Linked DNA regions of Caulobacter sp. FWC2. The protein of the gene in region 1 interacts with the protein of each later gene in a pairwise test. Links are inferred from orthologs where the notes say so. Each region holds a gene or a part of one and is shown on either strand. Other genes may lie near its edges.

Region 1 (9,740 bases):
CGGTAAGCCTGTCACCCTTCCCGCCACCGGCGACGACTTCGCCCTGAAGATCAACGGCGACATCGCCGAGCAGGTGAGCTTCAGCGCCCCGACGACGGCGCCAGCGGTCTATGTCACCACCAAGGCCGGCAATCCGGATCCCGACAAGGATTCGAAGACCAACGACGCCGTCTATGAAAACACCCTGACCAAGTACAGCGCGGCCGGGACCGGAAGCGGCCCCAACGCAGGCGCGCCGGGCGGCAAGGTGTTCACCGAGACTCTGCAGGGCACGATCAACAGCGTCCGCAAGTCGGTGACGGGCGCGGACGGCTCGGTTTACATGCTGGCCGACGTCGACACCTCGGTGGACGGCAAGCTCGACCTCAACGGCCAGCCGATCAAGGGCGACAGCGACGTCGCTCTGCTCAAATACGACAGCGCCGGCCATCTGCTTTACGCCAGAACCCTCGGCGCGACTGACGAGGCCAATGGCCTCTCCCTGGCCGTTGGCGACGACGGCAGCGTGGCCGTGGCGGGTTCCGTCACGGGCCGCCTGAACGGCGCGGTCAACGGTCCGATCAACAGTGGCGACACCGGAAAGACCAGCGACAGCTTCGTCACCCGCTACGACTCCAAGGGCGACGAGCAGTGGACGGTGCGCCGCGGCGGCCTGCAGGACGACGAGGCCACGGCCCTGGCGTTCGGCTCGGATGGCGTTCTCTATGTCGGCGGCCGCAGCAAGTCGGACCTGCCCGGCGCGGTCGGCTCGGACCCCAGCGGCGGCTATGACGCCTATCTGACGGCCTTCGCCACCGACAGCGCCGGCAAGCCGCAGGCGCTGTTCACCCAGAAATTCGGCACGACCGAGAACGACAGCGTCTCCGACATCATCGTCAACGGTTCGCAGGTCATCGTCGGATCCAAGGAGAACGGTTCGGCGACCCTGCGCAGCTTTGATGTCTCGGCCAATGTCGTGACCGAGAACGTCAGCAAGCTCGATCAGTACGGCGCCTATCAGACCGTGCCAGTCACCTACACCAAGACCGCCACGGTCGCGGCCGGCGCCAAGCGCGACCTGGGCTCGCTGAAGGGCGGCGATCTGGTGGGACTGAAGATCGACGGCGGCCAGCTTTATGTCGGCGGCTCCACGGCCAACACCCTGATGTCGATCAATGGCGCCACGACGGCGCCGTCGGGCGGCATGGACGCTTTCGTCGGCCGGATGTCGCTGGACCTTTCCAACAACGGCAGCGATGCGCTGACCTATTACGGCGGCACCGGCGACGATACGGTCACCGGCTTCGACGTCTCGAACGGTACGGCCTGGCTGGTCGGCTCGGCCGGCGCCAACCTGGATGGGCAGGCGACGGTCGGGACCAAGGACGGCTACGTCGCCCAGGTCAATGTCGGCACGGGCAATGTCGACTGGAGCCAGCGCCTGACCGGCAAGGACGGCTATGCGACGCCGACCTCTGTGGCGGTGGCCAAGACCGGCGCCTCTTCGCTGGACGCCCTTGGCCTGCCGACCGGCGCTGTGAACTACGCCCAGTCCGACCGCATCGTCTCGGCGACCGCGGCGCGGGCCGGCGACACCTTCCAGATCCGCACCCGCGAGCGCGGCAACCTGGCCACGATCACCATCGAGGCCAAGGACACGCTCGAGACCCTGGCGGACAAGATCAAGCGCGCCTCTGGCTACCGCGCCAAGGTCGAGACCGCTACCAGCGGCAACAGCCGCGTCCTGAAGATCAGCCCCGCCTCCAACACCTCGACGATCGAGATCGTGGCGGGCAAGGGCGGCGCCGATGTGCTGACGGCCCTGGGCCTGGCCGGCGGCGTCGTGCGCGCCACCAAGACCGACGACGGTAAGACCGTCTCGGCCGACGGCAGCGGTCCGGTCTATGGTCTTAGCCTGCCGCCCGAGCTGGACCTGACCTCGGATGCGGGACGCAAGAACGCCACCATGGTCATCCAACGAGCGATGTCGTCGGTCCGCAGCGCCTATCGCGAGATCGCCGACACGGCCATGGGCGTGAAGAGCGACAGCTCGAAAAGCGCGGGAAAGACCGATGGCAAGGTTCCGGCCTATCTGACCAGCCAGCTGGCCAACTACCAGGCGGCGCTGAACCGCCTGACGGGCGGCGGCTAGGCCTCATATTCTGGCCCGTCGAGCTTGAAAGCGTCATCGACGCGTCGTAGCCAGGGGCCATGGACTTTCTGAAAGATCGCCGAACCCTCATCTTCGCCGGCGGTGGCGCACTCGCGCTGCTGGCGGGCCTGGGCATCGCCGTGGCCCTGATGTCGGGCCATGACAAGAAGCCGGACGAGGCTCCGCCGGCCTCTCGGGGCGGTCTGATCGTCGAGACGGGCCGTGACGACGACAGCAAGCTGGATCCCGCGCGACCGCTGCGCTGCTTCGTGGGCGGCGCCTTCGTCGGCGAGATCACCCTGGCCGAATGCGCCAAGAAAAACGGGGTGGCCACCGGCGCCCTGGATGTCGGCGTCGACGAGACGGGCGCCCTGGCCGCCGCCGACCAGGCGGGCACGGTCCTGACTCCGCTGCCGCCGACCCCGACTGTCTCCGCGCCCGCCGCGGCCCCGGCGACGCCTGCGGCGACGCCAGCCTCGTCGGCCAATACCGCGGCCAACACCCCGCTCGGCGCCTGCTGGCGCTACGCGGGCAACGAGTGGCGGCGGCTGCCCGGCGAGATCACCCTGAACGCCTGCGCCCAGCAGCTGTTCGGCGGGCGCTGCGAGAAGACCGGCGGCGCCACCTATGGCCGCTGGGGCGAGGAAACGCTGCGGCTGGTGCCTGGCCGCGTCGAGATTTCGTCCGACAACCGCAGCTTCCACACCGCGTTCGACCAGGGCCCAAACTGCTCTATCCCCAACGGCTGATAGGTTTATAAGTGTAATCCATGAGCAAGACCGTCCTCGCCGTCGCCGCCGTTCTGGCCGTTTCCAGTCTCGCGCTCGCCGGTTGCGAGAAGCAGACCAAGGCCCCGTTCGAACAGGGCGTGTGCTTCCAGGTGGCGACCAACAAGGACGGCACGCTGCGCTATAATCCGGTGGAGCGTAACGTGCCGCAGATGGAGCTGTGCGCGGCGGCGCTTGAAGGCGCGCGTCAGCGCTTCGTGCGCCTGGGCCAGTCCAACAGCGTGGGCATGGTTGGCGCCTACCAGGGCTCGTTCATCTTCCTTGAGAAGGAGGGCATCTACGTCGGCCAGACCTATGAAGGTCCGCGCTTCATGTCGCTGGTCCGCACCGGTGACGGACGCTTGGCCGTGCCGGGCGCCATCCGCCGCGAACCCAGCCAGTAGCGTTCTGCGCAGCAGCGAGTGGATGGCTCGTCCGTCCACAGCCGTCTTTCCCGTCCACAAGAACGTTATGAGAACAAAACTTGCGCGAGCCGCAAGCTCTCGTTAACGTCTCGCTCCAGATTCCGGCGCGAAGGTCGCCGGGCGAGAACAAGGGCGAGCGATGGCTGGCAGCGTCAACAAGGTCATTCTGGTGGGCAATCTCGGGGCTGATCCCGAGATCCGCAGCCTCGGTTCGGGCGACCGCGTCGCCAATCTTCGCATCGCCACCTCCGAGACCTGGCGCGACCGCACCAGCGGCGAGCGCAAGGAAAAGACGGAGTGGCACCGCGTCGTGATCTTCAACGACAACCTGGTGAAGGTCGCCGAGCAGTATCTGCGCAAGGGCTCGACGGTCTATATCGAGGGCGCGATCCAGACCCGAAAGTGGACCGACAACACGGGCGCTGAGAAGTACTCGACCGAGATCGTGCTGCAGAAGTTCCGCGGCGAGTTGACCATGCTGGGCGGTCGCGGCGACGGCGCGGGCGCTGGCGCCTCGTCGGGCGGCGGTGACGAGTACGGTGGCGGCTATTCGGGCGGTGGCGGCGGCTCCAGCTTTGGCGGCGGCGGCGGCCAGCGCAGCCAGCCCAGCGGCCCGCGCGAGAGCTTCTCGGCCGACCTGGACGACGAGATTCCGTTCTAGAGCGGAAGAACACTCGAACTGTAAACAGCGGCCGGTTCTCCTGGGAGCCGGCCGTCTTTATTGCATCTCACAATTCGGGCTGGTCGCGCTAGGGTGGGTAAAGCCAACCAGAGTTCACCGTTATCAGCCAAACCGGTAGGTCAGGCCCAAGCCGAACGTCACCATGTCGCGGGTGCGCAGCAGCGGACTGCGCCACTCCTCGCCCAGGATGCGGTCCTCGCTGAACGTGGCGACGATGGCCGTGCGCGGACCAATAGCCCGGGCGGCGTCCAGTTCCAGACCGGCGCTGTAGAAGTCGTTTTCGGCAAAGCGCGGCAGCTGCTGGGGCCGGTCGGCTTTCCGTCGCAGGCCGAAATACTCGCGCGAGAAGCTGCTGTCGGCCCACGAGAGACGGGCCTGCGCGCCGACCTTCCAGCGCGGCGAGACCTGGGCGCCGGTATCGAACGCCAGGTCGCCGGACCAGCCGCCATAGCCGTCGACCGCCTTGCGCACCCGCAGGCTGACATCGCCGATGGGCGTGAGGCGCTTCACGAAGCCGCCGACCTCGACCGCGTCTTCCATGACGAAGGCCCGCCGGGGCACGCGGTCGTTATAGGACTGGCGGTATTCCACCACAGGACCAGCCGACCAGCCGCCGCCGCGCCACAGGCTGGCGGTCAGGCCATCGTCGAGGCTGAACTCCACAAGGTCGCCGTAGCTGGCCGAGACGATCGGCAGCAGATCGGTCGTGTAGCGAGACGATCCCAGATGGACGGGGCGCGTGCGGGAGATCAATCCGACATCCACCGTCCAAGGACCATAGTCGGGCGAGCCCGCTTCAGCCTTGGCCGCGCTGGCCATGCTCACGACGACGAAGGCGGCCAGGACGATCGCGCTGGGTCTCATTGCGCCGGTTCGCCGGAGCGGCCCATCAGCCAGACCCCGGCGAGGATGGCGACGCCGCCGAGGATCTGCAGCAGGCTGGCGGGCTCGTGGAAGACGGTCCAGCTGGCCGCCACGACCAGCACGTAGCTGAGCGCCGACAGCGGGAAGGCTTCGCTGAGCTTGATCTCGGACAGCACCACCATCCAGGCGCAGAAGCTGATGATCTCCAGCGCGATCAGCGCCTCGGCCCACGGCACGGTCAGCACCTTCGAAAGCCATAGCCTGCCGAACGGGACGCCGGACATGACCTGGGCGGTCTCCTTGGCGGTCACCTGATAGGCCAGGCCCAGCAGGGGCAGGGCCAGGAACAGCAAGCGTTTGGCCCATCGCGCGCGGAAGGTGGTCGGGGGCGCCGGATCGACGACCGGTTCAGGTGGGGTCAATGGGGGACGTCCGGCGCCAGCAGCGGCGCGAGCCAGCGCAGGGCGCGGTTGAGCAACGGGTTGCGGTGGCGAAAATACATGGCCGTGGGGATCAGGCCGCTGCCTAGTCGCAGCTTGTTGGCATAGGCGGCCTGGCCGCTCTGATAGCGGGTCAGGCCCAGGTCGAGGCAAAGCCGGATGTTGGTGAACCAGCTCAGGAAGTAGAGGTTGTGGTCGCGGCCCTCGGCCCGCATGCAGAAGAACTTGTCGACGAGGGTTCCGGCGTCGATCAGGACTAGGTTGGCGGCCAACAGCACGTCGTCGACGAAATAGAGCACGCAGGCAGCGCGCTCGCCCATGCGGTCCAGCACGCCGGTGAAATAGTCCGCCGTAAGGGTCTCGAATTGCAGGTCGCCGCGCGCCCTCGTCTCGGCATAGAGGGCCATGACCTCGGACTCGAGGCCTGTCAGGTCGCGGCGAACCTCGACCCTCACGACCTGGGCGGCGCGCAGCTTGCGGCGCATGTCCTTGCGGGTCGCCGGAGACAGCCGCGCCAGATAGGTTTCCTGGTCGGGAAAATCGACCTCCAGGCTGGCCAGCGGCAGGCCGGTCATCGGCTGGTAGTCGGCCGGACCTAGGGCATTGGCCCACAGGGCGGCATGCGGGGCCGGCACGTCCTTGACCGCCATCAGGCCGCAGCGCTCATGTCGCGCAGCGTCTTCGAAGGTCTTCATCATCAGGCCAAGTAGAACGACCGGGTCGGCGTCGGGCGACAGTCCGAGCTGGGCGGTCTCCGTGCACGGTGAGCCAAGGCAGGCCAGGCGCAGCGTGGTCAGTCCCGGCGCGACCCGGCCGATCGCGCGCAGGATAGTCCTGGCGGCGCCGTCGACGGTGGTTTCCAGGGCGTACCGGGTGAGAAAGGCCGGCGCGGCTGCCAGCAGCCGCCCATCCTCCTCGACCAGGACATAGCGCCAGGCGAAGCCTTCCAGGCCGGCGGCCTCGACTGCGGCCAGATAGTCATAGCGCTCGACCTCGCCGGGGAAGAGGGCGTCCCAGGCGGCGGGGTCGACGGCGGCCAGGGTGTCGACGACACGGGCTTCAAGCATGTACGGGCTCGGCCGCGAAGGCCGGGGCGCTGGCGGCGTGGCGCAGGAAGAAGGCGGCGGTCTCGTCGGCGACCAGGGCGCGCTCCTTGTCGACGTGCAGCATGTGGTAGCTGTCCTCGAACAGCCGCACTTCGGCCTTTGGCCCCAGGGCGCGCTTCAAGCGCCAGGCGTTGCGCGGATCGCTCATGTCGTCTTCGCGCGCATGCATGATCAGGCAGGGGATGTCGATGGCGCTGGCGTCGTGCTCTAGGCGCCGGCCCAGGCGATACATCTGGAATAGGGCTCCGAACGGCAGACGGTCCAGAGAGCCCTCGATGAAGGCTTCCGGCGCGCGCGCCACGCGTTCGCGCAGGCGCTCGTCCTTGAGGCCGAAAGGATACGGCTCGGCGAAGCTGATCCGGCGCACCAGCGGCAGGTTGGCGATCGCCTGGATCAGGTAGGCGCCCTTCATCCAGCCTTTCATGTTCCAGCCGTCGTATTCGAAGGTCATCGAATAGACGACGGCGGCGGCTATCTCGGGGCGCTGGGCGGCCAGCTCCAGACCCAGAGCGCCGCCGACGCAGACGCCAGCAACGAAGATCTCGTCGACCTCGCGGGCGTAGGCGTCGTAGGCGGCGACCACGGAGTCCAGCCAGTCGCGCCAGGTGCTGCGCAGCAGCGTGGCCATGTCGGCGCCGTGTCCGGCCAGCTGCGGGACCATGACGTCGAAGCCCTGGCGGTGCAGCCGCCTGGCCAGGAACTTCATCTCGTCGGGGGCGCCAGTCAGGCCGTGGATCAGCAATACGCCGCGACGGCCCTCGGCCTTCAGCCGGAAGCTGCGGTCTTGAACGGTCATAGGCCGGAGGCTCCGACCAGGATCACGCCCAGCCCGATCAGCACCGCGCCCGCGACCTGACCTCGGGTCAGGCGCTCGCGGAACACCAGGGCGCCGGCGATCGGGATGCCGGCATAGGGCAAGGTGGTGATCTGATAGGCCACCGACAGCGGCGCGATCTCCAGGACGCGGACCAGGGCGATGGTCTCGCTGATCCAGAACGCCAGCCCGAGCCACAGGACCGGCTGGCGCGCCAGGTCGAGAACGTAGTTCGAACCGTCCTGAGCCCGGTTGGCGGCGGCCTTGAAGCACAGCTCGCGGGTGATCTCGGTCACGACGCAAAAGGCCAGACCCAAGGCGGCCGAGGACAGGATACGGCTCATGCGGCGACCTGCACGAACAGGCGCAACAGGCGCCGGTTGACGCCCTCATTGACCTGGCGGGCCTGGGGCGCAGGCGGCGACCAGGGCTGGTCCAGCAACGCCTCGCCTTGCTTGAGCAGGGCCGCGACGGCGCCGCCGCCATAGCGCGGACGGCTCCAGTCGCCGACGATGTCGGCCCCGATCAGGCGGCGTTCGGCCAGGATGCGGTCGAGCATCGCCTCCAGGAACCGCAGGCTGGTGCGCCCCTGGTCCCAGTTGGTGGCGGCGTCTTCCGGTCGCAGGACGTCCTTGTCGATCGTGACATAGACGGCGTCGGTCTCGATGCGCGAAGCCAGGAAGTCGACAAAGGCTTCCTCGCCCAGGCTCTCGACCGTCGGCCACGCGGCGGCGCCCACGCGGACGGCCGCGCCGCCGTCCGGCGCGCGATAGGCGTACAGCTCCAGCCGACCGTCGTCGGCCAGGTCCAGATGCGCGCCCTTGGCGGTCGGATGGGCGATGTCGTCGCTGCACACACCGACCGTGACCACCTTGGCCACGCCGGGCAGGCGCGCGGCCGTCCCGACCCACGAACCGCAGTGCATGCCGTCCTCGAACCGCACCCAGTCGGGGTGGTTGTCGAAATGCAGCACCGTCACGCTTTCGCTCCACGACGCCTCGATCGCCCGCTCGATCAGCAGCGGCGAGACGTGGTGAAAGTCGCCCGAGCCGGTGAACACCAGGCTGGGGCTGGTCTGGACACCCGCCCGCAGGCGCTCGCGCAGGGCTTCCAGCGCGGGCGGGCGGCTCCACAGGCGCAGGGCCGGACCAAGGTCGCGGGCGGTCACTTGGTGACCGCCCGCGGCCAGGGTTTCAGCGGCCAGCAGCGTCTGGTCCTCGAACGCGCCGTCGAGGTCCAGGAGCACCGGGGTCAGGCGATCACTCAGTCGACGCACCGGCGCAGCACCGCATCCAGAAGCTTCAGGGCCAGGTCGATCTCGTCCTTGCTGATCTCCAGCGAGGGCGCGAGCGTGATGACGTTCTTGTGGTAGCCGCCGACGTCGAGGATCAGGCCCATGGTCTTGCCGTCGACCTCGAGCTCGCCCGACATGGCGACCTCTTCCATCTTGTTCAGCAGGACCTTGTTGGGCGTGAAGCCGTCCGCCTCGCAGATCTCGGCGCGCAGGGCCAAACCCAGGCCGTCGACGTCGCCGATCTGCGGCCAGCGCTTCTGCAACTCCTTCAGGCCTTCCAGGAAGTAGGCGCCCTTCGCCATCACCTGGGCGCCGTAGTCGACCTCGTGGGTCATGCGCAGGGTCTCCAGCGCCACCGAGGTGCCCATCGGGTTGGCGTTGAAGGTCGAGTGGGTCGAACCGGGCGGGAAGATCTCCGGATTGATCAGCTCTTCGCGGGCCCAGACGCCCGACAGGGGGTTCAGGCCATTGGTCAGGGCCTTGCCGAACACCAGTACGTCCGGCTGCACGCCAAAGTGTTCGATCGACCACAGCTTGCCGGTCCGCCACATGCCCATCTGGATCTCATCAACCACCAGCAGAATGCCGTACTGGTCGAGGACCTTCTTCAGTTCGGAGAAGAAGTTCATCGGCGGGATGACGTAGCCGCCGGTGCCTTGGATGGGCTCGATGAAGAAGGCGGCGTATTCCGCCTGGCCGGTCTTGGTGTCGAGCACGCCGTTATATTCGGTCTCGAACAGGCGGGCGAACTTCTGGACGCAGTGGTGACCGTACTCTTCCTTGCTCATGCCCTTGGGGCCGCGGAAGTGGTACGGGAACTCGATGAACTGGGCGCGGTCGCCGAAGTGGCCGTAGCGGCGGCGATAGCGGTACGACGAGGTGATCGCCGAAGCGCCCAGGGTGCGGCCGTGATAGCCGCCCTCGAACGCGAACATCAGCTGCTTGCCGCCGGTGGCGTTGCGGACCAGCTTCAGCGAATCCTCGACGGCCTGGGCGCCGCCGACATTGAAATGGACCCGGCCCTTGCGGCCGAACTTCTTCTCGGCGTCCTGGGCGATCATCGCGGCGAGCTCAACCTTCTCGCGGTGCAGGTACTGGCTGGCGACCTGCGGCAGGGTGTCGAGCTGGCGGTGGGCGACGGCGGTCAGGCGCGGATTGCGGTAGCCGAAATTGACGGCCGAGTACCACATCTGCAGGTCCAGATACTCGCGGCCCTG
Region 2 (10,027 bases), 2.3 Mb from region 1 along the record:
TCGGCGATTTCCTGGTTGCGGCGGCGCTCGGATTCCGTCTCGGCGCTGGCGCGCTGCTGGGCGGCTTCGGCGGTGCGCAGGGCCAGGGCGTTGTCCTTGAACACCTGGACCGAGCGGGCCATGGCGCCGACCTCATCCTTGCGGTCCGCGCCGTTGACATCGACGTCGACGCTGCCCTGGGCCAGGACTTCCATGGTCTTGGAGAGGCTGATCAGCGGCTTGGCGATCTTCGCCGAACCCACCCACATGGCGTACAGCATGGCCGCGCTGGCCGAGAGCGCGCCGAACAGCAGCAGCACGATGGCGCCGGTGGCGCTGTCCTTCTTGGCCTGGGCGATCATGCCCTGGGTTTCTTTGTTGTGATGGTCGATCCAGGTCGCCACGTCCGTGGTCAGCTTGGCGATATCGGTGTCGATGCCGCCCATCATCATGATGGCGGCTTCCTTGGCGTTCTGCAGGCCCATATCCGCGCCGGCGCGGGCGTTGTCGTGGACCGCCTTGAAGCGCGTGCGGAAGGCGTTGATGTCCTTGGCCGAGTCGGGGTCGGCCTTGACGGCGGCGTCGAGGAAGGCGTTGCCTTGGGCGAAGGCCGTTTCGATGTCGTCCGAGCCCGACTTGGCGGCGTCCGACGCGCCGTCGTTGGCGATGGTGCGATAGGCGGCGTAGCCGACGGTGGCGACCTGGCGATTGAAGCGGGCGGTGTTCAGCTCCGTGGGCGCGCGCTCGTCGACCAGGGCCTGGGCGGCCCGCTCGACGGTCTTGACCTGCCACACGCCCGTGCCGACGCAGGCCAGGGCGACCAGGGCCAGCACGATCGCCGGCGTCATAACCTTGGTGGAAATCTTCAGGTCGTCGAACTTCATCACAGGCCTCATGCGGCGCGGGCGAGTGGGGGGAGGGCCCGGCGGAAACGCTCTTGGCAGCTAGAAATCAGAGTCACGTAAAGTCGCGGTTAATGCCCAAGGTTGCGTGGGGCGCCGCTGCATCCAGGCGCTCGATCGCGTGTCTCACGCCTTGGGATGAGCGGCCTGGTAGGCGGCCAGAAGGCCAGCCGCGTCGACCTGGGTGTAGCGCTGGGTCGTCGACAGCGAGGCGTGACCCAGCAAGTCCTGGATGGCCCGCAGGTCCGCGCCCGCGCCCAGCAGGTGGGTCGCGAAGGCGTGGCGGAAGGCGTGTGGCGTCACCCGATCCGAGAGGCCGAGACGTCCGCGCAGGGTCTGGACCAGACTCTGGACGTGGCGGGGCGACAGCGGTCCGCCACGCTTGGCCCGGAACAGCGGCTCGTCGGCGGTCAGCACGAACGGCAGCTCGTTCAGATAGACGTCGATGGCGTGTCGTACAGCGTCCAGCACGGGCGTGATGCGGGTCTTGCCGCCCTTGCCGGTGATGCGAATGGCCTGCCCCAGCGGGGCCTGTGAGAAAGTCAGCGAAAGCGCCTCGCTGATCCGCAGGCCGCAGCCCCACAGCAGGGTCAGCACCGCCTCGTCGCGGGCGGTCTCCCAGGGCTCGCGCTCGGTGTCGCCGGCCGCCTCGGTGATCAGGTCGCGCGCCTGGTCCTCGGAGACGGGACGCGGCAGGCCGATCTTCAGGCGCGGGCCGCGCACCAGCTCGACGGCGGCGTTGGCCACGCCGTGGCGCTGATCGAGATAGCGGTGGAAGGCGCGGATCGACGACAGGGCCTGGCTGATCGAGCGCGGGGCCAGGGCGTCCTCTCCCTGGCGGCGGAAGGCCAGATAGCCGCGCAGGTCGGCGGCCGAGATCTCGCCCATGGCCGAGAGGCTGACGCTCTCCCCGCGGTGCCGCTCCAGGAAGTTCAGATAGGCCAGGACGTTGTCGCCATAGGCCCGCACCGTGCGCGGCGAGGCCCGGCGCTCCAGCGTCAGGTAGTCCAGCCAGGCGGCATAGGCCTGGCGAGCGCTCCCGACGCCCGAGGTCACAACACGGGCCAGCGTTCGGCGGTGCGCTCGACCACACGGGCCAGGAAGTTGACCAGCTCGGTGCCCATGTCGGGCGTGAAGCCTTCCGGATCGGTCGAGCCGAAGGCGACCAGGGCCTCGCGGCGCGGCTCCCAGATCGCCATGCGGACCAGGGCCATGCTGCGGATGGTCTCGGCCTTGTCGCCGAACAGCGGCAGGGCCGGGGCGAAGAAGCCCATGCGGGCGATCGGGGCCTCGCCCAGGATCATGTCGACCTGACCCTCGGCCAGGATGTGCCAGCCGGCCGGAACTCGGCTGGGGCCCTCCAGCGCCATCACGCCGGTCGCCAGGCCGAATCGCAGCTGGGTCATTTCGTCGACGCGGCGGGCCAGGTCGGAGTGGTTGCGGGCGTCCAGCAGGTCGATGACCGCCGCGTGGGTCTGGGCCTGGGCCGAATAGTTGGCGCGGGCGTTGGCCTCGATCGCCTGGCGGACGCTGGCCTCCCGCTTGTGGGCGGCGGCGGCCCGGGCCAGGGCGCGCGGTCCGAAGTCGACGACATTGGCGGCGTCGACCCTCAGGCCCAGCTCGCCCAGCAGGTCTTCGTCGTGGCGCAGGAATTCCGGCTGGACGCGCAGGAAGTCGCGGACGCTCTCGGCGTCGACCGGTTTTCTGCTGGCGTTCGTCGCGTCGCTCATCGTCGTCCCCACCGGTAAAAAGCACTCCGCCCGGATGAAGCGGGCAAGACGGTTAATGTCCGCTTGATGACGACTCGACCGCGGCTCTCGACCTGGGGACGGTTTGGCGGCAAAAGCATGCCGTCATGTCCCGTATCGCTTCCGTCCTGCTGCCGATGCCGTTGCCGGAGGCCTTCGACTACGCCGAGCCGGACGGACTCGATCTGAGCATCGGCGACCATGTGGCGGTGCCCCTGGGCCCGCGCGTGATTCGCGGCGTGGTCGTCGCCCTGCGCGACGGGACGGGCGGCAACCGGCCGCTGAAGGTGATCCAGGGCCGGGTCGACGATCCGCCGTTGCCGCCGGGCGTGCTGGCCTTCGTCGAGTGGGCGGCGCGCTATTCGGTCGACCTGCCCGGCTGGCCGCTGGCCATGGCTCTGCGCGGCCTGCGCCATCCGCCGCCCAAGCCCGACAAGGTGCTGGTCCTTTCCGGAACCCAGCCCGCCCGCATGACGCCGGCGCGGCTGAAGGTGCTTGCGGCCGCCGAGGGCGTGAAGCTCTCGGGTGCGGCCCTGGCCTCGGCCGCCGGCGTCTCGGCCGGTGTCGTGAAGGGCCTCGTGGACGAGGGCGTGCTGGCGGTCGACTATGTAGAGCCCGAGCGCGGCCTGCCGCAGCCGGACCTGTCCTTGCCGCCGCGCGACCTCAACCCCGGCCAGGCCGCCTGCGTCGCGGTGATGAAGGAGATGCTGGACGCCGGCGGCTTCCAGGCGGCGCTGCTGGACGGGGTGACCGGCTCGGGCAAGACCGAGGTCTATCTGGAGGCCGTCGCGGCCGCGCTGGAGGATCCCGAAGCCCAGATCCTGGTGCTGCTGCCCGAGATCGCCCTGACCCAGGCCGTGCTGGCCCGCTTCGAGCAGCGGTTCGGCGCCCTGCCGGCCGAGTGGCATTCCGGCGTCTCGCCGCCGCGTCGCCGGCAGGTCTGGGAGGCGGTGGCCAGCGGCAATGCCCGCATCGTGGTCGGCGCCCGGTCGGCCCTGTTCCTGCCGTTCCGCAAGCTGCGCCTGATCGTGGTCGACGAGGAGCACGACAGCTCGTTCAAGCAGGAAGAGGGCTTCATCTACCAGGCCCGCGACCTGGCCGTGGCCCGCGCCAAGATCGAGGGCGCCTCGGTGCTTCTCGCGTCAGCGACCCCGTCTCTGGAGAGCCTGTTCAACGCCCAAGCCGGCCGCTACCGCTGGCTGCGGCTATCGGCGCGCCACGGCGCGGCCCAGCTACCCGACATCGACCTGATCGACATGCGCCAGACGCCGCCGGAGCCCGGCCGCTGGCTGTCCCCGCCCTTGATCAAGGCCATGGCCGTGACGCTGCAGCGCGGCGAGCAGGCCATGCTGTTCCTGAACCGGCGGGGCTATGCGCCGCTGGTGCTGTGCAAGGCCTGCGGCGAGAAGATGAAGTCGCCCGACACCGACAGCTGGCTGGTCGAGCACCGCTATACCGGTCGGCTGGTCTGCCACCTGACCGGCTTCTCGATGAAGAAGCCCGAGGCCTGCCCGCACTGCGGGGCCAAGGACAGTCTCGTCTCGATCGGTCCCGGCGTCGAGCGGGTCGAGGAGGAGGCGCGGCATATCTTCCCCGACGCGCGGATCGCGGTGTTCTCGTCCGACACGGTGATGGACGCCGAGGCCGCCAAGACCCTGGTGGCGACCATGGCGGCGGGCGAGATCGACATTCTCGTGGCCACCCAGGCCGCCGCCAAGGGTCACAACTTCCCGAACCTGACCCTGGTGGGCGTGGTCGACGCCGACCTCTCCTTGCGGGGCGGCGACCTGCGGGCCGGGGAGCGGACCTTCCAGCTGCTGGCCCAGGCCGCCGGCCGCGCGGGGCGTCACGAGAAGCCGGGCCGGGCGCTGCTGCAGACCTATTCGCCCGAACACGCCGTGATGCAGGCCCTGGCCGCCCAGGACCGCGACGCCTTCATCGAGGCCGAGATGGCGATGCGCCAGGACGCCGGCCTGCCACCGTACGGACGCTTGGCGGCGGTGATCGCCTCGGGGCCGGATGCCGCGGCGCTGGAGGCCTATGTCGACGCCCTGGCCGCGGTGATCCCCAATGCCGAGGGGGTCGAGGTGTTCGGCCCCGCCGACGCGCCGCTGGCCTTGATGCGCGGCCGCCGGCGCAAGCGGTTCCTGGTTCGGGCCGAGCGCAATGTCGACCTTCAAGGCTTCATGGCCGCCTGGCGCGCGCGGGCGAAGGTCCCGAATTCGGTCCGCGTGGTGATCGATATCGACCCCTACAGCTTCCTCTGAGCCCAAGTGTCGCAGCGGCCTCGCGTCGCATTTCCTTGAGCTTGACCATGCGGCCAATGTCCGGCGCCCGACGAAGGGATGAACCCGTCGCGGAAGGCTAGGCGCGCTCAGGCGCGCCGGAGGAGACCCATGAAATCATTTCTCACATCGGTGGCGTTCGCGTTCAGCCTCGCCGCGGCCGGTTCGACGATGGCCCAGACGGCCCCCGCTGCCGCCCCCCTGGCCGGCTCTGGCGGTTCGATCCAGTCGCCGTTGTTCAAAGCCTGGATCGCTGACTACCAGAAGGCCGGTGGCGAGCCGATCGCCTATACGGGTCAGAACTCGGCCTTCGGCATCAGCCAGATCGAGAGCAAGGCGGCCGATTTCGGGGTCACGGCCATGCCGCTGTCGGACACCGACCTGAAGGCCAAGGGCCTGTCGCAGTTTCCGTTCGTGATCAGCGGCACGGTGCTGGTCACCAATGTCCCGGGTCTGGAGAGCGGCAAGCTGAAGCTGGACGGTCAGGCCTTGGCGGCGATCTTCATGGGCAAGATCAGCAAGTGGAACGACCCGGCGCTGAAGGCCCTCAACCCGGGCCTCGATCTGCCCGACTGGCCGATCACCGTGGCGCACCGCACCGATCCCGCCAGCATGAGCCTGCTGCTGACCAGCTACCTGTCGTCGGTCAGCCCCGAGTGGAAGGCGGGCCCCGGCGCCGGCGAGACGGTCAATTGGCCGGCGGGCCTGGGCGGCAAGGGCAATGCCGGGATCAGCGAGATCATGTCCGGCACCATGGGCACGATCAGCTATGTCGAATACGCCTACGCCCTGGACCACAAGCTCGATCTGGTGGCGCTGAAGAACCATGACGGGGCGTTCGTGGCGCCGTCGCCGGCCGCCTTCTCGTCGTTCGCCGCTTCGGCGCCGTGGACCGCCAGCAAGGGCTTCGGCGTCCAGACCCTGGACCAGCCGGGCAAGGCGACCTGGCCGCTCGTGCTCGTCAGCTACGGCCTGCTGCGCGACGACGCCGCGCCCGACCGCGCCAAGCGGGTGCGCGACTTCTTCAGCTGGGGCTATGCGAACGGCGACGCCGCCATCACGGCCTTGGGCTATGCGCCTGTGCCGGCCTCGGTGAAGGCCGCGGTGCAGGCCCGCTGGAAGTAGTCAGTTCGTCGGCTCGCTCTTGTCCAGTGTCGGAGCCCCCGACGCTGGCTGGTGCGAGCGTAGGGGCAGGGCGGGGATCATCAGGATCGTCGCCAAGCCGGCGGCGATCACGAACAGGGCCGCGATCATCACCCCGCTGACGGCGTTGATCAGCGCGCCTTGCAGCACCGGGTCGGCGTGGGCCGCCTGGCCGCTGGCGGCGGCCTTGACCGCCATGCCTTCCAGCTTGCCGAGGTCGAGGCCGCCGCCGGGCAGGTCGGCCAGACGCGCGGTCAGCATCGTCCCGGCCAGGGCCGCCCCGACCGTCGAGCCGATCTGGCGGAAGAACTGGTTGGAACTGGTGGCCACGCCGATGTCGCGCGGGTCGACCGCGTTCTGGGTGGCGATGTTGAACAGGCTCTGGCCAGGGCCAAGGCCCAGCCCCACGAAGGCCAGCAGCACGCAGAGCAGCGGCAGGCTGTGGATCTTCGACAGGTCGTGCAGCATGAACACCGCGACCAGCAGGATGGCCGCGCCGGCCAGCATGTAGGGCTTGTACTGGCCGGTCTTGCTGACCAGTTGGCCCGCGACCGTGCTGCTGATGATCAGGCCGGCCATCAGCGGCAGCATGGTCATGCCGCTGACCGTGGCCGGCACGCCCCGGCCCAGCTGCAGGAACAGCGGCAGGAACATCACCACGCCCATGAAGGCCATGGAGATCAGGAAGCCGGCCAGGTTGGCCGTGGTGAACACCTTGTTCTGGAACAGGTGCATCGGCAGGATCGGATTGGACACCTTGGTCTCGGCCACCACGAAGGCGGCCAGCGACACGGCCGCCAGGGCGAAGAGACCCAGGCTCTGCGGCGAGCGCCAGGCGAAGCTGTGGCCGCCCAGGCTCAGCGCCAGCAGCAGCGGCACGAAGGCGGCGATCAGCAGGGCCGCGCCCAGGAAGTCGATCTTGCCCGCCCGACGATGCTCCAGCTTGGGCATCTTCACGATGACCATGAACAGCGACAGCAGGGACAGCGGCAGGTTGACGTAGAACACCCAGCGCCAGCCGGCGATCGTCTGGCTCCCGATCTGCACCGTGCCGTGGTCGGTGAAATAGCCGCCGATGATCGGCCCCAACACGCTGGCCAAACCGAACACCGAGCCGAAGATGCCGGCGAACTTGCCCCGCTCGCGCGGCGGATAGAGGTCGGCGATGATGGCGAAGGCGGTGGTGAACAGCGCGCCGCCGCCGATGCCTTGCAGGGCGCGGAACACGATCAGCTGCACCATGCCCGGCATGCCCAGGATGGTTCCGAACTCGCCCGCCAGGCCCGACAGCCACGAGCCGGCCAGGAAGATCGAGATGCCGGTGATCAGCACGGGCTTGCGGCCGAAGATGTCGCCCAGCTTGCCCCAGATCGGCACCATCACGGTGGAGGTCAGCAAATAGGACGTCGTGACCCACGAATAGAGATTGAGGCCGTTCAGCTCGGAAATGATCCGCGGCATGGCCGTGGACACGATCGTCTGGTCCAGCGCGCTGAGCAGGAACACGATCATCAGCGCCGTCAGGGTCAGGCGGCGCTCGGCGTCGGTGAAGGCCTGTGGCTTGGAAGTCTGCGAGGTCATCGGGGCCCTGAGAGCGTGATAAGCCGGGGTCGCCGACCTACCACGCTCCAAGGTGTGGACGTAGCGCTTAGTGGTCCTTCTTAGCCCCGCGCTTGCGCGAGAGCATGTTCAGTCCCTCGACGCCGGCCGAGAAGGCCATGGCCGTGTAGATGTAGCCCTTGGGCACGTGGGCGCCGAAGCCCTCGGCGATCAGCACGGTGCCGATCATCAGCAGGAAGCCCAGGGCCAGCATGACCACGGTCGGGTTGTCGTTGATGAAGTTGGCCAGCGGATCGGCGGCCAGCATCATGACGGCGACGGCGATGACCACGGCGGCGACCATGATCGGCAGGTGATCGGTCATGCCGACGGCGGTCAGGATCGAGTCGATCGAGAACACCAGGTCCAGCAGGATGATCTGGAAGATCGCGGCGCCGACATTGGAGATCACGACGGTGGCCTTGTCCTTCTCCAGCATTTCGTCGCCGTTGCCGGGATCGACGCTGTGGTGGATCTCCTTGGTCGCCTTCCAGATCAGGAAGACGCCGCCGGCGATCAGGATCAGGTCACGCCAGGAGAAGGCGGTCTCGAAGCCGGGCTCGCCGTGCGCGCCGACCGGGCCGTTGACGCCCAGGTCGAAGACCGGCGCGGTCAGGCCGACGATGAAGGCGATGGTCGACAGCAGGACGAGGCGCATGATCAGCGCCAGCGAGATACCGATGCGACGGACGCGCGTGCGCTGCTCGGGCGGCAGCTTGTTCGACAGGATCGAAATGAAGACCAGATTGTCGATCCCCAGAACCACTTCCATGACGACCAGCGTCACCAGAGCGGCCCAGGCGGCCGGATCGGCGACCAGGCTAAGGAGTTCGTTCATCGGTCCTCTCTAAGGTTATCGGCCAAGCCGCTGTTTCGCGTACGCATACATGTATCACAAGCGAGATAGGCGGGTAACGCTGATCTTTCCACCTTGGGGGCGGAAAGGCAGGCCCTTAAGGGACGCCGTCGATGCCGGACGCCGCCAACATAAAGCCCCTGACCGCGTTGCGGTTCTTCGCCGCCTTCTGGGTGGTGATGTTCCACTATTGGCCCAATCTGGACGTCGGCTTCACGCCGGCGGTCGCGCAAAAGGGCTATCTGGGGGTCGAGGCGTTCTTCGTGCTGTCGGGCTTCATCCTGTGCCACGTCTATCTTCGCGGCTTCGGGGAGGGGCGGTTCCGCTACGGCGACTTCCTGTGGAACCGGCTGGCGCGGGTCTATCCGCTGCACCTGGCCACCTTGATCGGTGTTGGCGCCATGGCGATCGTCGGCGCGATGGCGGGACTGAACGTCGATCCGAACATCCTGTCGTGGAAGTCGCTGCCGGCGAACCTGCTGCTGGTCCATGCCTGGGGCTTCGCGCCGGTGGCCGGCTGGAACCACGCCTCGTGGTCGATCTCGGCCGAGTGGTTCGCCTATCTGAGCTTCCCGGCCTTCGCCTTCGCCGCCTGGAAGCTGCGCGAGCGGCCGGTCGTCGCGGTGCTAGGCGCCCTGGCGGTGATCGCCGGGCTCTACCCTGCCTTCCAGGCCTTGGCCGGCTTTCCGCTGACCGAGGCGACCATCCAATGGGGCGCCCTGCGCATCGTGCCGTGCTTCGCCTTCGGCTGCGCCCTGCACGCGCTTTGGCGTTCGGACCGATTCCCGACCCGGCTCAGCGGCTACGGCGCCGCTTTATTGGGCATGGCCACGCTTGCCGCGATCCAGTTTTCCGCACCCGATCTGGTGATCGTGATGCTCCTGGGGGGGCTTATTTTCATGCTCGCGACCCTCGCCAAGACCGGTTACGAGTTTGCTGGACAGTCAGTCTTCGTCTATCTAGGCGAGATCAGCTACTCGACCTATATGATCTGCATCCCGTGGAAGATCCTGGCGATCAATGCCGCGACCAAGCTGTTCAATATCCAGAGTGACAAATTGCCGCTGTTGGTCTGGGTGTTAATTGTCGCCGCGTTGATCCCGCTGTCGGCGATTTCCTACCATTTCATCGAGAACCCGGCTCGGGAATGGATGAAATCTCTGGCCGCCAACCGGAAACAGCGGCGCTTGGCGCTCGCGGGTGCGGCATAAACACTCTTTTCACCAGTCTCTGGCAGGGTTATCCCTTAGCCCAGTGACGCGGGGGAGTACCCACAGCATGACGAAACGGACCAGGGCCCTTCTGGGTTCCCTGCTCGCTGCCGCCATGATCAGCTTTGCGCCGGTGACGGCCAGTGCTGACGGCTATTGGCAGTGCGTACCGTTCGCCCGTCTGATGTCGGGTATCCAGATCTTTGGCGACGCCCGCACTTGGTGGTCGCAAGCCGCCGGCAAGTACGACACGGGCTCGGTCCCGAAGATCGGCTCGGTTCTCTCCTTCAAGCCTACCGCCCGC

What was found.
Region 2: the proteins of ssb (region 1) and CSW62_RS22405 interact in binary tests that used the Escherichia coli proteins (3 or more experiments, as listed by UniProt). The link is inferred for Caulobacter sp. FWC2 from one-to-one orthologs.

Annotation. Positions count from the first base shown.
Region 1 is NZ_PEBF01000001.1:2,487,200-2,496,939, reverse strand. Bases 2,532-5,223 are described here. They hold ssb (single-stranded DNA-binding protein), read left to right. Parts: upstream 2,532-3,462; coding sequence 3,463-3,984; downstream 3,985-5,223. Other genes in these bases: CSW62_RS26135 (EamA family transporter), read right to left, coding at 4,866-5,223; CSW62_RS11930 (MipA/OmpV family protein), read right to left, coding at 4,108-4,869; CSW62_RS11940 (hypothetical protein), read left to right, coding at 2,901-3,302; CSW62_RS11945 (hypothetical protein), read left to right, coding at 2,532-2,880. Also shown: CSW62_RS11950 (hypothetical protein), read left to right, coding at 1-2,131; more of CSW62_RS11945, read left to right, coding at 2,191-2,531; more of CSW62_RS26135, read right to left, coding at 5,224-5,291; CSW62_RS11925 (GNAT family N-acetyltransferase), read right to left, coding at 5,288-6,376; CSW62_RS11920 (carboxylesterase), read right to left, coding at 6,369-7,211; CSW62_RS11915 (permease), read right to left, coding at 7,208-7,573; CSW62_RS11910 (arginase family protein), read right to left, coding at 7,570-8,505; CSW62_RS11905 (aspartate aminotransferase family protein), read right to left, coding at 8,493-9,740. UniProt on the Escherichia coli protein: Plays an important role in DNA replication, recombination and repair. Binds to ssDNA and to an array of partner proteins to recruit them to their sites of action during DNA metabolism. Acts as a sliding platform that migrates on DNA via reptation.
Region 2 is NZ_PEBF01000001.1:4,738,848-4,748,874, reverse strand. What follows is about bases 2,338-5,316. They hold CSW62_RS22405 (primosomal protein N'), read left to right. Parts: upstream 2,338-2,736; coding sequence 2,737-4,896; downstream 4,897-5,316. Other genes in these bases: pstS (phosphate ABC transporter substrate-binding protein PstS), read left to right, coding at 5,026-5,316; CSW62_RS22410 (DUF484 family protein), read right to left, coding at 2,338-2,611. Also shown: CSW62_RS22420 (methyl-accepting chemotaxis protein), read right to left, coding at 1-863; CSW62_RS22415 (tyrosine recombinase XerC), read right to left, coding at 1,008-1,937; more of CSW62_RS22410, read right to left, coding at 1,934-2,337; more of pstS, read left to right, coding at 5,317-6,039; CSW62_RS22395 (MDR family MFS transporter), read right to left, coding at 6,040-7,638; CSW62_RS22390 (TerC family protein), read right to left, coding at 7,706-8,494; CSW62_RS22385 (acyltransferase), read left to right, coding at 8,626-9,723; CSW62_RS22380 (CHAP domain-containing protein), read left to right, coding at 9,791-10,027.